DNA from 3 places in the Klebsiella sp. MISC125 genome. Region 1 is predicted to be linked to each of the others. Evidence: riboswitches for the same ligand, from Rfam matches in the RefSeq annotation. Region 1 holds a riboswitch; each other region holds the start of a gene.
The links. Region 1 has a riboswitch for cobalamin ahead of ACMYSL_RS09370 (ABC transporter substrate-binding protein). Riboswitches for the same ligand answer to the same signal wherever they lie in the genome.

Region 1 (4,455 bases):
CGGTATGATGTGTACCGATATGGGCGGTCCGGTGAATAAAGCAGCCTATGCGTTTGGTGTTGGCCTGCTGAGTACCCAAACCTATGCGCCGATGGCGGCGATTATGGCGGCGGGTATGGTTCCACCGCTGGCGCTGGGTCTGGCAACGCTGGTTGCGCGTAAAAAGTTCGACAAAGCGCAGCAAGAAGGTGGCAAAGCCGCGCTGGTCCTCGGTCTGTGCTTTATCACTGAAGGGGCGATTCCATTCGCTGCTCGTGACCCGATGCGCGTCCTGCCTTGCTGTATCGTTGGTGGTGCGGTGACCGGCGCGATGTCCATGTGGGTTGGCGCCAAATTGATGGCACCGCATGGCGGTCTGTTTGTTCTGCTGATTCCTGGTGCGATTACGCCGGTTCTCGGCTACCTGATGGCGATTGTTGTCGGTACGCTGGTCGCAGGTCTCTCCTACGCGGTGCTGAAACGTCCTGAAGTTCAGGTGGAAGAAAAAGCAGCCTGATAGACCTTGTAATATCTTCATTAAGGGCAGAGTTTTCTCTGCCCTTTTTTATTGTTTCTGACGCTAGTGGTTTTCCCTGCCTGAATTGTTATTATTCTTTTTCCTTGTCTAGTTTGGGCCAGCCATACTATGTTTCCATTTACGCTTCGTGAAATGACTCACGCTGATATTCCCGCAGTTCAGTCGTTCCTTGTTCAGCACCTCAATCTGTTCTTCAACGCTGGTAGATCAATACCTTCTGCCGATGAGGATATTTTTAATCTCGAACAGCAGTATATTTCGCAGGAAAGGAATTTGCTGCTTTGTGCATGGGATGAAAAACAGGAGTTAATCGCTACACTGGCAGTATGTCAATATGATGACAGGCTCGCTGAGTTGCGCGGGCGTTATAATTTGTCTGAAACCGCAGAAATTTGCCGCTGTTATGTGGATAAGCGCTATCGCAGACAGGGCATTGGTAGTCAGTTGATCGCTTTTGCTGAGGAATTCTGTCGGCAGCAACAATATAAAACCTTATATCTTCACACGCATCATTTTTTGCCTGGAGGCTATCATTTCTGGTTGCGTAATCATTTTAGCGTTGTGATGGATATGCAGGATAAATGGCAGTTGGTTCATATGGAGAGATCACATTAATAAATGAACCCAACGCTAATTGGACGCATTGTTGATAGCGATCAATATATTTAATTTGAGGTAAGCAAACCGAGTATATAGTTTGATCAGTGTCAATTAATTCTCATTTAGCTTTTTATGATTATTTTCAAGCATAACTTTCTGGTAAGTGATTTTGTTGTAAATAATTGTATTTTATTGCTATTTTTATATTGGTATGACGTTTTAATCGTTTCGTCATACGGTTGACCTTGTTTACAATTGCCGCTAGAGTCGCTTTCGACAGCATTTCATTACATTTTTGTATTTGAATAGGAATATGGTGCGAATTGTTAAATTCAATGCCATAACTGCCCCCGCAACTGTAGGCGGATGCAGAATATCCTTGTGCGGTTAATTAACCGCTGGTCACTGTAAAGTTTGTCTTTATGGGAAGGCTGATATTCTGGTTACCGTGAGTCAGGAGACCTGCTGTCAATAATGTTGTATACCATTGAGTGGACGGGATGGTCCATGGGATGAATTATTTGACGCAGGCAGTAGTGTATTTATGAATAAAATTTTGGCTAAGTAAGGCTTATTTGCATTTTTTGCATATCTTTATTCTTAAATTTCACGATTCAATGTCATCTATCTTCATGTCTCCTCCCGATATATGGAACGAAATGAGCCATGACCAGACCTTCAGATCTGGCATCAACGGGACGATGATAATGCACGCTAATTTTACTTCTTTCACTTCTAAAAAAACGCTTCTGATTATTGCAGGCGCAACTCTACTACTCAACTCCAGTGTCGCCAGTGCGGCAAAAACTGAATATCCCTTAACGATTAAAAACTGCGGCCGCGACATCACCTTCAATCAGGCCCCTAAACGTGTGGCGACGGTGGGTCAGAACAGCACTGAAATTCTCTATTCGCTCGGGCTTGCCGATCGCGTTGTGGGTACTTCGCTGTGGTTTGGTCCTGTACCTGATGCGTATAAAGCGGCAAACGAGAAAGTAGACGTCATTGCGCAAAATATTCCCAGCTTCGAAGGGATTATTGCTAAAAAACCGGAGCTGGTTGCCAGCCAGTTTGAGTGGCAAATCGGTCCTGCGGGTACGGTTGCCTCTTACGAGCAGTTTAGTGAACTGAACGTTCCGGTCTACACCGCACCTGCCGACTGCGCGAAAGATAACGAAGATGGCGGTGATGGCGTCCGTAAAGGTATGTTTGATATTGCCATGGTGTATCAGGAAGTCGCTGATCTGGCAAAAATCTTCGACGTTCAGGACAAAGGCGATGCGCTGATTGCCAGTCTTAAAGCACGTGAAGCAGCAGCGATAAATAAAATTTCCGGCATGGATAAAAATGTCTCAGCAGTATTCTGGTTCTCCAGTGCCGACCTGCAGCTTGATCCATATGTGGCAGGGAAGTTTGGTCCAGCCGCATGGATTGCTCAGAAGCTAGGCGTGAAAAACGTTATTGATTCAGCCGAAGAGTGGCCAACGGTAGGCTGGGAGACCATTGCCAAAGCCAATCCTTCGGTCATTGTACTCGGTGAGATGAGTCGTCGCCGCTTCCCGGCCGATGACTGGCAGGTCAAGATGGATTACCTCAAGTCCGACCCAGTCGCCAAACTACTTCCTGCAGTGAAGGAAAATCATCTGCCTGTCATTGACGTACAAACAATGAACGCCGGCATCAGAACTATTGATGGGCTAGAAAAACTGGCTGATGCCCTGGTTGAATATGGCTTAGCGCATCCGCAGGCCTCTCATTAATCTACGTTTTGCGCTATGTCCTTGCCCGGCATAGCGCATCTCCGTTACTCAGGAACGCAGATATAATCATGAGTGATTCTCGCAGGATGCGTCGCGCTGTTGGTCAGCTTGCGGTAAGAGTTGGTGGACATGCCATTTGGGTTAGTGTGCTGATGTGCTGCGTACTGCTGGCGGGGATCTCCATTGGCGAAACGCTTATCCCCTGGCAGCATGTACTCAGTACGCTGGCAAATCGTCTGCTTGATACTGACTATCCAGTCGATGCGCTGGATGCCGGGATCATCTGGAACTATCGCCTGACGCGAGCCCTGGTTTCTGCCTGCTGCGGCGCGTGCCTCGCGGTGTCCGGGGTAGTGCTACAGTCGATACTGCGTAATGCGCTTGCTGAGCCCTATCTGCTGGGCATTTCCGCCGGGGCTTCTACCGGTGCAGTACTGGTTGCACTCACCGGTCTGGGGGCCGGGATCATCAGTATGTCATTTGGCGCTTTCATTGGTGCGCTGGCGGCATTTCTGTTCGTCGCTCTGCTGGCGATGGCTGCAGGCGGCAGGCAAGGTGGTGGCATCACAACCCAAATCATTCTTGCTGGGATCGCCAGTTCGCAGCTATTCAATGCTATTACTTCACTGATCATCACCCGCTCAGCAAACGCCGAACAGGCGCGCGGTATTATGTTCTGGCTGTTGGGTAACCTGAGCGGCGTGCGCTGGCCCGATGTTGTATTAGCCATTCCTACTGCCCTGGTCGGTGTCGCGCTGTGCTTCTGTTATGCCCGCCATCTCGATGCTTTTTCCTTTGGCGCTGAGTCTGCGGCATCGTTAGGAATTCCTGTCAAACGCACCCGTGCGGTACTTATTGCCGCTGTCACCGGTATGACGGCGATTATGGTCTCCATCGTCGGTGCCATTGGCTTTGTTGGTCTGGTTATCCCCCACGCTGCCCGTATGTTGGTTGGTAACCAACACCATCGCCTGTTGCCAGTTAGCGCACTGATTGGGGCGATTTTTCTCATCATTGCCGATGTTATCTCCCGCACATTACTGCCCGGACAGGTATTACCTATAGGTGTGATCACGGCTCTGGTCGGCGCGCCCGCGTTTTCAATCATCCTGATCAGAGGAAATAAGGCCAAATGACCGTCAATCCTGTACTGCCTCCTTTAGCCTCGGCTGAAGTCGTTATCGAGGCGTGTAACCTGCGCTGGAAGGTAAAAGGCAAAGCGATCGTTGATGATGTCTCGCTCAGGGTGGCTCCCGGCGAGTTTGTCGGAATTATTGGCCCCAACGGGTCGGGTAAAACATCACTCATTTCGTTGTTAGCAGGTTTGTTGAAACCCACGTCTGGACGCATCACGCTACAGCACAAAGCACTCCATCATTACTCACGTCGCCATCTTGCACAGCAGGTGGCGCTGGTCGAACAACAGGCTGAGACAGGTGAACGTATTACCGCTTTGCAGGCCGTTTCGCTGGGACGGACCCCCTGGCTTAGCCTGCTCTCGCCCTGGTCCGCTAAAGATGACGATATCGTGCAAACGATGCTGAGGAAGGTCGATCTCCGCGAATTACAGCACCGTTG
Region 2 (4,455 bases), 730 kb from region 1:
ACCGCTGCCACGCCGGGTTAACCGATTTTTCCATCCCTTTAGTTATTGCCGGGCACCTGGTGGGCTTTGTGCTATGCGGGCAGGTGCGCTTAAGTAACGATGTTGAACTCGTCGACATTTTGAACATCGATGACCGTTGGCAGACCGATCCTGAGCTGGTCAAAGCGTTCCGCGACGTACCGGAGATGGACTACTCGCGCGTCATTGCTTCCGCCGATTTACTCAAGCTAATAGTAGAAAATTGCCTTAAAAAACAGCTCAATTTTGTCGTGATTAAAGACAATCCGCAGCAGCCTGAACCCGCGCGCGCCAGCCGGGCCGTCAGCCCCCATGACAGTAAAATGAAGAAGGCGCTGCGCTATATCGATGCCCATTTGTCTGATGAGCTTCGCCTGGAAGACGTTGCCGCCCATGTTTATCTCAGCCCGTACTACTTCAGTAAGCTGTTCAAGAAATATCAGGGGATTGGCTTTAACGCGTGGGTTAACCATCAGCGTATGGTGAGCGCCAAAGAGCTGCTGTGTCACAGCGACTGGAGTATCGCCAGCATTGCGCGGAATTTAGGATTTTCTCAAACCAGCTATTTTTGCAAAGTTTTTCGCCAGGCCTATCAGGTGACTCCGCAGGCTTATCGCCAACAAATTAATGCCAGATCACAAACTGAACCATTTTAAATGACAATATTTTGTTATTGCCGATTTTTGATATGCCCCCGTATCTGCCTCATTATAAAATGAAAAACTCTCATCCAGAGCAATAAATTGTCATAGCGCAACAAATTAATAATGAGAGAGCGCTAAGCTGCACCAGTTTTTATTTATTTGATGGGATAGAGTGTTATCAGAAATTGCTTTCAGGTCGCCGCAGGCGTAATGAAAAGATTTTGCAATTAGATATTAGAGACGACGGAAGCCATCCAGCCTCCGTAAGATGTTCCAGAAATTATTCGAGTGAGGACTCATCCCGCTCGAGAAAACCGACAGGTGCCAGGGAAGGGGGTGTAAATCCCCCGCAGCCCCCGCTGCTGTGATGCTGACGAACCCATATTTGACCACTGATCGCGAGATTGGGAAGGATGGGAGAGGACGACGCTAAGCCAGAAGACCTGCCTGTCGGTGACTACCAACAACTTCGGTGGGAAGTGGGTTGCTCAGATGCGTACAGTCGAAAGACTGGGTTTACGCGCACCTCTACAGCCCTACCACCCTGAACAGGATCAGGGTATGGCAGCCAGGCAGCATGCATTTATTCTCGCAGGGACCGGCAGCGGTTGTGGCAAAACCACCGTTACGCTCGGTCTGCTCAGCCTGCTGAAACAGCGCGGCATGCGGGTTCAGCCCTGTAAAGTCGGCCCGGATTATCTCGATACCGGCTGGCATACCGCCGTCAGCGGCGTTGCTTCCCGTAACCTCGACAGCTTCATGCTCCCGGAACCGGTTCTCAATGCGCTGTTTTGTGAACAGATGCAGCAGGCAGACATCGCGGTTATTGAAGGCGTCATGGGTCTTTATGACGGCTACGGCACCGACCCGAATTATTGCAGCACCGCCGCGATGGCCAAACAGCTCGGCTGCCCGGTGATTTTACTGGTCGATGGCAAAGCGGTATCTACCTCCATTGCCGCTACGGTGATGGGATTTCAGCACTTCGATCCCAGTCTGAATATCGCTGGCGTTATCGTCAATCGCGTTAACAGCGAATCCCACTATCAGCTACTGAAAAGCGCGATTGAACGCTACTGCGCGCTGCCGGTTCTCGGCTACGTGCCGCGAGTGGAAGGCGTGGCCTTGCCCGAACGCCATCTGGGGCTGGTGACCGCCCGCGAATCGCTGGTCAACCAGCAGCCGTGGCGTGATTTTGCCCACACGCTGGCGCAAACTCTGGATATTGAACAACTTCTTACCCTCAGTCAGCTTACTGCTTTACCCACCGGGGAGTGGCCTGCGCTACCGTCGCCTGATGCCGGAGCAGGTTTGACTCTGGCGCTGGCAGACGACGAAGCCTTCAACTTTTACTACCCGGATAACCTCACCCTGCTTGAACGTTGCGGAGTGAATATTGTGCGCTTCAGCCCGCTGCATGATAGCGAACTCCCGCCGTGCCAGATGATCTGGCTTGGCGGTGGTTATCCGGAAATTCATGCCGCCGCGCTGGCAGCCAATACCGCCATGCTGGCGCAGTTGCGGGATGCGCATCGGCGCGGAGTGGCTATCTATGCCGAATGCGGCGGGCTGATGTATCTCGGCAGCACCCTTGAAGACGCCGGCGGTGAAATTTACCCGATGGCCAATCTTATTCCCGGCCACAGCAAGATGGGCAAACGGCTCACCCGCTTTGGCTACTGCGAAGCGAGGGCGATGCGGCAAACGCTGCTGGCAGCACCCGGCGAAACCCTACGCGGGCACGAGTTTCACTACTCAGATTTTATCCCGGAAAACCCGGCGGTGCTGGCCTGCCGTAAAGTGCGCGACGGCCTGACGCTTCAGCAGTGGTCGGGGGGCTGGCAGGTAGGCAACACTTTTGCCAGCTACCTGCATCTGCATTTTGCCCAGCGTCCGGCGATGCTCAACCACTGGCTGGCTGCCGCAAGGAGCGCCCAATGACGCTGCTGGCCTGGGGCGTGGCCTGGATCCTCGATTTTATCATTGGCGACCCGCAGAGCTGGCCGCATCCGGTGCGCTGGATAGGCAACCTGATCTCCGCCGTTCAGCGCAGCGTGCGCCGCTACTGCCACAGCGACTTTGCTTTACGCGTCGGCGGCGGGGTGATGTGGGTCATCGTGGTCGGCCTCACGTGGGGTATCTCCTGGGGCGTGCTGACGCTGGCGCAGATGATTCATCCGTGGCTTGGCTGGGTGGTTGAGGTGTGGATGATCTTCACCGTGCTGGCCGGGCGCTGTCTGGCGCAGTCGGCGCGGGACGTTGAGCGTCCGCTACGCGCGGGCGATCTGGCGGAAAGCCGCGTCAAGCTGTCGTGGATTGTCGGGCGCGACACCTCGCAACTTGAGCCGCAGCAGATTAACCGTGCGGTGGTGGAAACGGTGGCGGAAAACGCCGTTGACGGCATTATCGCGCCGCTCTTCTTTCTGCTGCTGGGCGGTGCGCCGCTGGCGATGGCTTATAAAGCGGTCAACACCCTCGACTCGATGGTTGGCTACAAACATGAAAAATACCGCGCCATCGGTATGGTCAGCGCCCGCCATGATGATGTCGCCAATTTTATTCCTGCTCGTCTGAGCTGGCTGCTTATCAGTCTGGCCGCTTTCCTCTGCCGTGAAGCGGGCGACCGCGCGCTGCGTATTGGCTGGCGCGATCGCTACAACCACAGCAGCCCGAACTGCGCCTGGTCAGAGGCGGCGGTTGCCGGGGCGCTCGGCATTCAGCTTGGCGGCCCCAATGATTACTTTGGTCAGCGCGTGGAGAAGCCGTGGATTGGCGACGCGACGCGCGACATTGCCGTAGACGATATTTCCCGAACGATTCGACTGATGTGGGTAGCCTCGACCCTGGCACTGGCGCTGTTTATGGCGACGCGGTACTGGCTGGTTGGCGTGGCCTGAGGACAAATAAATGCACTATATCCAGCAACCACAGGCGATTGAGGCGAAAAGCTTCGACATTATTGGCGACATTATTGCAGAAACTCGCCCGGACTACCGCTTTGCCAGCCCGCTGCATGAAGCCATTATCAAGCGGGTGATCCACACCACCGCCGATTTTGACTGGCTGGATATTCTGTGGTTTTCACCCGATGTTCTTGAGCGCCTCAGCGCAGCCCTGAGCCAGCCCTGCACCCTGTATACCGATACCACCATGGCGCTCTCCGGGATTAATAAAACCCTGCTGGCTAAATCCGGTGGCGAGTGCCGCTGCTATATCAGCGATCCGCGCGTAGTGGCTGAGGCGAAAGCGCAGGGGATGACCCGCTCGATGGCGGCGGTTGACATCGCGGTGGCCGAAGAGGGCGAGAAGGTGTTTGTTTTCGGCAATGCCCCCACCGCGCTGTTTCGTTTGCTTGAGCATGATGTCGCGGTGAACGGCGTGATTGGCGTGCCGGTTGGTTTCGTCGGCGCGGCGGAATCGAAAGAGGCCCTGACGCAAAGCAACCTGCCAGCCATTGCAGCCCTGGGTCGCAAAGGCGGTAGCAACGTCGCCGCGGCTATCGTCAACGCCATTCTGTATCACCAGCAGGGGGCGCGATGAGCGAGCAATCCTTCGACTCCCCGGTGTGGCACAACGGCAAGGCATTGCGTAAAGGCTATACCACCGGCTCCTGCGCGACGGCGGCGGCAAAAGTCGCGGCGCTGATGGTGATGCGCCAGCATCTGATTCATCAGGTCTCGATTATTACCCCGTCCGGCGTGACGCTGTGTCTTAACGTCGAGTCGCCGCACGTCGAAGGACAGCAGGCGATTGCCGCGATTCGTAAAGACGGCGGCGACGATGTTGATGCCAC
Region 3 (4,455 bases), 2.2 Mb from region 1:
CAGGTTCTTGCATAAGGTTTCTGGATTGCAGGAGATATACAGGATCCGCGGATAGGCCTGCACCATTTTCTCCGTTTCACTATCCAGCCCGCTGCGCGGTGGATCGACAAAAATCGTCTCACACTGATAGCTTTTCAGATCAATACCTTGCAGACGGTTAAACTCCCGCACGCCGTTCATCGCCTGGGTGAACTCTTCTGCCGCCATACGGATAATCTGCACGTTATCAATATGGTTAGCCGCAATGTTGTATTGCGCCGCCGCCACGGACGGTTTGGCGATCTCCGTTGCCAGCACGCGTTCGAAATTCCGCGCCAGCGCCAGAGAAAAGTTGCCGTTACCGCAGTACAGCTCAAGCAAATCACCGGTTGCGCCTTTAGTTGATTCGACAGCCCATTCCAGCATTTGAATGTTCATCGCCGCGTTTGGCTGGGTGAAGCTATTCTCAACCTGGCGATAGACCATTTCACGCCCGCCGACCGGCAGACGCTCATCTATATAGTCCTGATCCAGCTCGATTTTGGTCTTAGTCGCGCGGCCAATCAGATGCACGTTCAGATTTTGCGCGCGTAGCGCATCGCGGAAGATTTCTGCTTGCTGACGCCACTCGTCGTCGAGCTTTTTATGGTACAGCAGCGACACGATGGCCTGATTGCTCATCGTGGTCAGATAATCGACCTGGAACAGCTTATGGCGTAGCACCAGATTGTCGCGCACGCCCTCAATTACTGCGGTCATCAGCTGATTAATCAGTTCGCTGGCCGCCGGGAAGGTATCGACGCGAATACGGGATTTGGTCTGCTGATCAAACATGATGTGGTACAGGTCATCGCCATCGTGCCAGATGCGGAATTCTGCGCGCATACGATAGTGGCTGACCGGTGAACGAAACACTTCCGGAACCGGGGCGGCAAAAGGGGCCATCATTTTCTGCAAACGGACGACTTTTTCTGCCAGCTGCGCTTCATATTGTTCGGTAGGAAGGTGTTCGGGGGTCATGATGCATCCTGAATAAAATAAGTACGCGGGGATTGTAGGGAAAGTGTCGGGGATGTCCAGCTCTGATGATATTCAGAAATATAACGATAGAAGTCTGGACATCTATATGTTTCTAATTATAGCATCATGTTACCGGTCCTATGTGTTAATAGGGAATCCAGTGTAAATCTGGAGCTGACGCGCAGCGGTAAGGAACAGTGGGATGAGCGCATTATGCAGACACTGCGGTGGTTTAGCGGGAAGTCTTCATCCATAACACACCCCAAGCCCGAAGACCTGCCGGAACACGTCGCATTTGGTTTCTATCATCGCGTACTACTGATAGCAGCCGGCGGCATCCTTTGTATATTACGGATGCTTTTAAAATGATTAAAAAGGCTTCGCTGATGACGGCCCTGTCCGTCACGGCATTTTCCGCTTGGGCGCAAGACAGCAATTCAGATACGTTAGTGGTGACGGCAAACCGTTTTCAACAGCCGGTCAATACGGTCCTTGCGCCAACGGATGTTGTTACGCGGGAAGATATTCAGCGCTGGCAGTCAAAAGATCTTAATGATGTGATGCGTCGCCTGCCGGGGGTGGATATTTCGCAGACCGGCGGGATGGGGAGCAGTTCTTCTCTCTACGTTCGCGGTACGGAAGCACGTCATGTGCTGGTGCTGATTGATGGGATCCCAATGGCGCGGGCAGGTATTGGTAACGCCATTGACATTAGCCAGATTCCGGTATCCCTGGTGCAGCGTGTTGAGTATATCCGCGGGCCGCGTTCTGCTGTTTACGGTTCGGGGGCGATTGGTGGTGTGGTCAACATCATTACCATGAGTGACGATGAACACGCGCAGATCAATGCCGGGATGGGGTCGAATGGCTACCAGACTTATGATGGAGCGGTAAATAAACGTTTTGGCGACACGATGGTGACGGCGGCAGGCGCCTATCAGACGGCCAAGGGCTTCAACGTCAAACCAGATTCCCCTTACAGCGGCGACAGCGACCGTGATGGTTATCGCAACAAACTGTTCTGGGGTGCCGTACAGCACAAGTTTGACGAGAGTTTCTCGGGTTTCTTCCGTGGTTATGGATACACGGCTAACAACGATTACGATCAGGATACGATGTATGGTTCTCCTGCTGGTAACGACGAGAGTCAGAACTATAACCAATCCTGGGACACTGGACTGCGTTATAACTCGGGCATCTATTCCTCTCAGCTAATTGCGAACTATCAGCACCTTAAAAATTATAACTACAGTAGCAACCTTGGCCGCTATGCGGGTGATGCTACGCTGGATGACATGGAACAGCGTTATATTCAGTGGGGTAACAACTTTGAAGTAGGACATGGTTCAGTAAGCGGTGGTGTTGACTGGAAACAGGAAAAGCTGACTTCCAGCAGTACGACGAAATCTGATATCTACAAACGCGATACCACAGGGCTTTATTTGACCGGGCAGCAACAGATCAATACCGTCACGCTGGAAGCCTCGGGTCGTGAAGATCACGATGAGCAGTTCGGCTGGCACGGCACGTGGCAAACTGCGGCGGGCTGGGAATTTGTTGATGGTTATCGCGCAACGCTTTCTTATGGTACTAGCTTCCTGGCGCCATCTTTAGGGCAGCAATTCGGCGCGACGCGTTATGCATCGCAATATTATTCAGGTATTGCAGCAAACCCGGATCTAAAACCGGAAGAGTCTAAACAGTGGGAAGCGGGAATTGATGGGATTACGGGGCCACTGGATTGGAAAATCTCAGCATACCACTATGAAATTCAAAACCTGATTGATTATAAAAGCACGAACAACGTCAACCAGTATATCAATGTGAAGTCGGCCACCATTAAAGGTCTGGAGTGGACAGGGAACATCACGACTGGCCCGGTAGAGCATCACCTGACGCTGCAATATACTGATCCTCGTGACGATGAAACCAACCAGGTTCTTGCTCGCCGAGCGAAACAGCAGGTGAAGTATGAAGTCACCGGGCAGGTTTATGACCTCGGCTGGAATATCGCTTACCAATATCTGGGTCAGCGCTATGACAACGACTATGATGAGACAACAGGCTCCTCTAGTCGCGTTAAACTGGGTGGCGTAAGCCTATGGGATGTCGGATTGTCATATCCTGTCACCTCACACCTGACAGTTCGTGGTAAAATAGCCAACCTGTTCGATAAAGATTACGAGACAGCATATGGCTACTCAACTGCAGGACGGGAATACACCTTGTCTGGCAGCTACACCTTCTAAACCACGTCCCACCGTGCTGGTGTTTGATTCCGGCGTCGGTGGGTTGTCGGTATATAATGAGATTCGGCATCTCCTGCCGGAACTCCATTACATCTACGCTTTCGATAACGTCGCTTTTCCATACGGTGAGAAAAGCGAAGAGTTTATTGTTGAACGAGTCCTTGAGATCGTGACCGCTGTTCAGCAGCATTACCCGCTGGCGCTGGCCGTTATTGCCTGTAATACCGCAAGTACCGTTTCCCTCCCCGCACTGCGCGATAAATTCGCATTTCCCGTCGTTGGTGTTGTCCCGGCAATAAAACCGGCAGCACGCTTGACGGCGAATGGTATTGTGGGTCTGCTGGCAACGCGCGGGACGGTAAAGCGTCCTTATACACGCGAACTTATTGCCCGTTTTGCTAATGAGTGCCGGATCGAGATGCTGGGGTCGGCGGAGCTGGTGGAACTGGCGGAAGCTAAACTGCATGGTGAGCCAGTCCCGCTGGATGAGCTGCGTCGTATCCTGCGGCCCTGGCTGAGGATGCAGGAACCTCCAGATACTGTTGTGCTGGGCTGTACGCACTTCCCTCTATTACATGACGAGTTGCAACAAGTTCTGCCTGAGGGGACGAGAATGATCGACTCCGGTGCGGCCATTGCGCGTCGAACGGCCTGGCTACTGGAGCATGAAGCGCCGGATGCAAAATCTAGTGATGCGAATATTGCGTACTGCATGGCGTTGACGGCAGAAACTGAACAACTTTTACCCGTTCTGCGGCGCTATGGCTTCGAATCGCTGGAAAAACTGCCGCTCTAAGGGTGTTTTGCGCAAAAAAGAGACGGTTGAAAGATTTTTTGAAAACAGGGCTTGTCAACTTCTCAGAACTCCCTATAATGCGCCACCACTGACACGGAACAACGGCTTACAGGCCGCCGGGTTAGCGGGGTTCAGCGATGAACGCCGGCAGAGAAAAGCGAAATTAAACGCTTGACTCTGAATGAGGAAAACGTATTATACGGGACCTCGCAACGGTGAGCAAAAGCCGCGTTGCACTGCTCTTTAACAATTTATCAGACAATCTGTGTGGGCACTCAAAGTGACATGGATTCTTAACGTCGCAAGACGAAAAATGAATACCAAGTCTCTGAGTGAACATACGTAATTCATTACGAAGTTTAATTCACGAGCATCAAACTTAAATTGAAGAGTTTGATCATGGCTCAGATT

Region 2: another riboswitch for cobalamin. It lies ahead of ACMYSL_RS05880 (cobyrinate a,c-diamide synthase); the one in region 1 lies ahead of ACMYSL_RS09370 (ABC transporter substrate-binding protein).
Region 3: another riboswitch for cobalamin. It lies ahead of btuB (TonB-dependent vitamin B12 receptor BtuB); the one in region 1 lies ahead of ACMYSL_RS09370 (ABC transporter substrate-binding protein).

The regions. Positions count from the first base shown of each region.
Region 1 covers NZ_CP180448.1:1,966,373-1,970,827, forward strand. The annotation lists gene fruA (PTS fructose transporter subunit IIBC) at 1-496, shown strand, start outside; gene ACMYSL_RS09365 (GNAT family N-acetyltransferase) at 650-1,132, shown strand; cobalamin riboswitch at 1,378-1,601, shown strand; gene ACMYSL_RS09370 (ABC transporter substrate-binding protein) at 1,825-2,877, shown strand; gene ACMYSL_RS09375 (FecCD family ABC transporter permease) at 2,946-4,013, shown strand; gene ACMYSL_RS09380 (ABC transporter ATP-binding protein) at 4,010-4,455, shown strand, end outside.
Region 2 covers NZ_CP180448.1:1,235,813-1,240,267, forward strand. The annotation lists gene pocR (transcriptional regulator PocR) at 1-674, shown strand, start outside; cobalamin riboswitch at 965-1,127, shown strand; gene ACMYSL_RS05880 (cobyrinate a,c-diamide synthase) at 1,224-2,603, shown strand; gene cbiB (adenosylcobinamide-phosphate synthase CbiB) at 2,600-3,559, shown strand; gene ACMYSL_RS05890 (cobalt-precorrin-8 methylmutase) at 3,570-4,202, shown strand; gene cbiD (cobalt-precorrin-5B (C(1))-methyltransferase CbiD) at 4,199-4,455, shown strand, end outside.
Region 3 covers NZ_CP180448.1:6,055,422-6,059,876, reverse strand. The annotation lists gene trmA (tRNA (uridine(54)-C5)-methyltransferase TrmA) at 1-999, opposite strand, end outside; cobalamin riboswitch at 1,116-1,297, shown strand; gene btuB (TonB-dependent vitamin B12 receptor BtuB) at 1,365-3,248, shown strand; gene murI (glutamate racemase) at 3,193-4,044, shown strand; rRNA gene ACMYSL_RS28350 (16S ribosomal RNA) at 4,426-4,455, shown strand, end outside.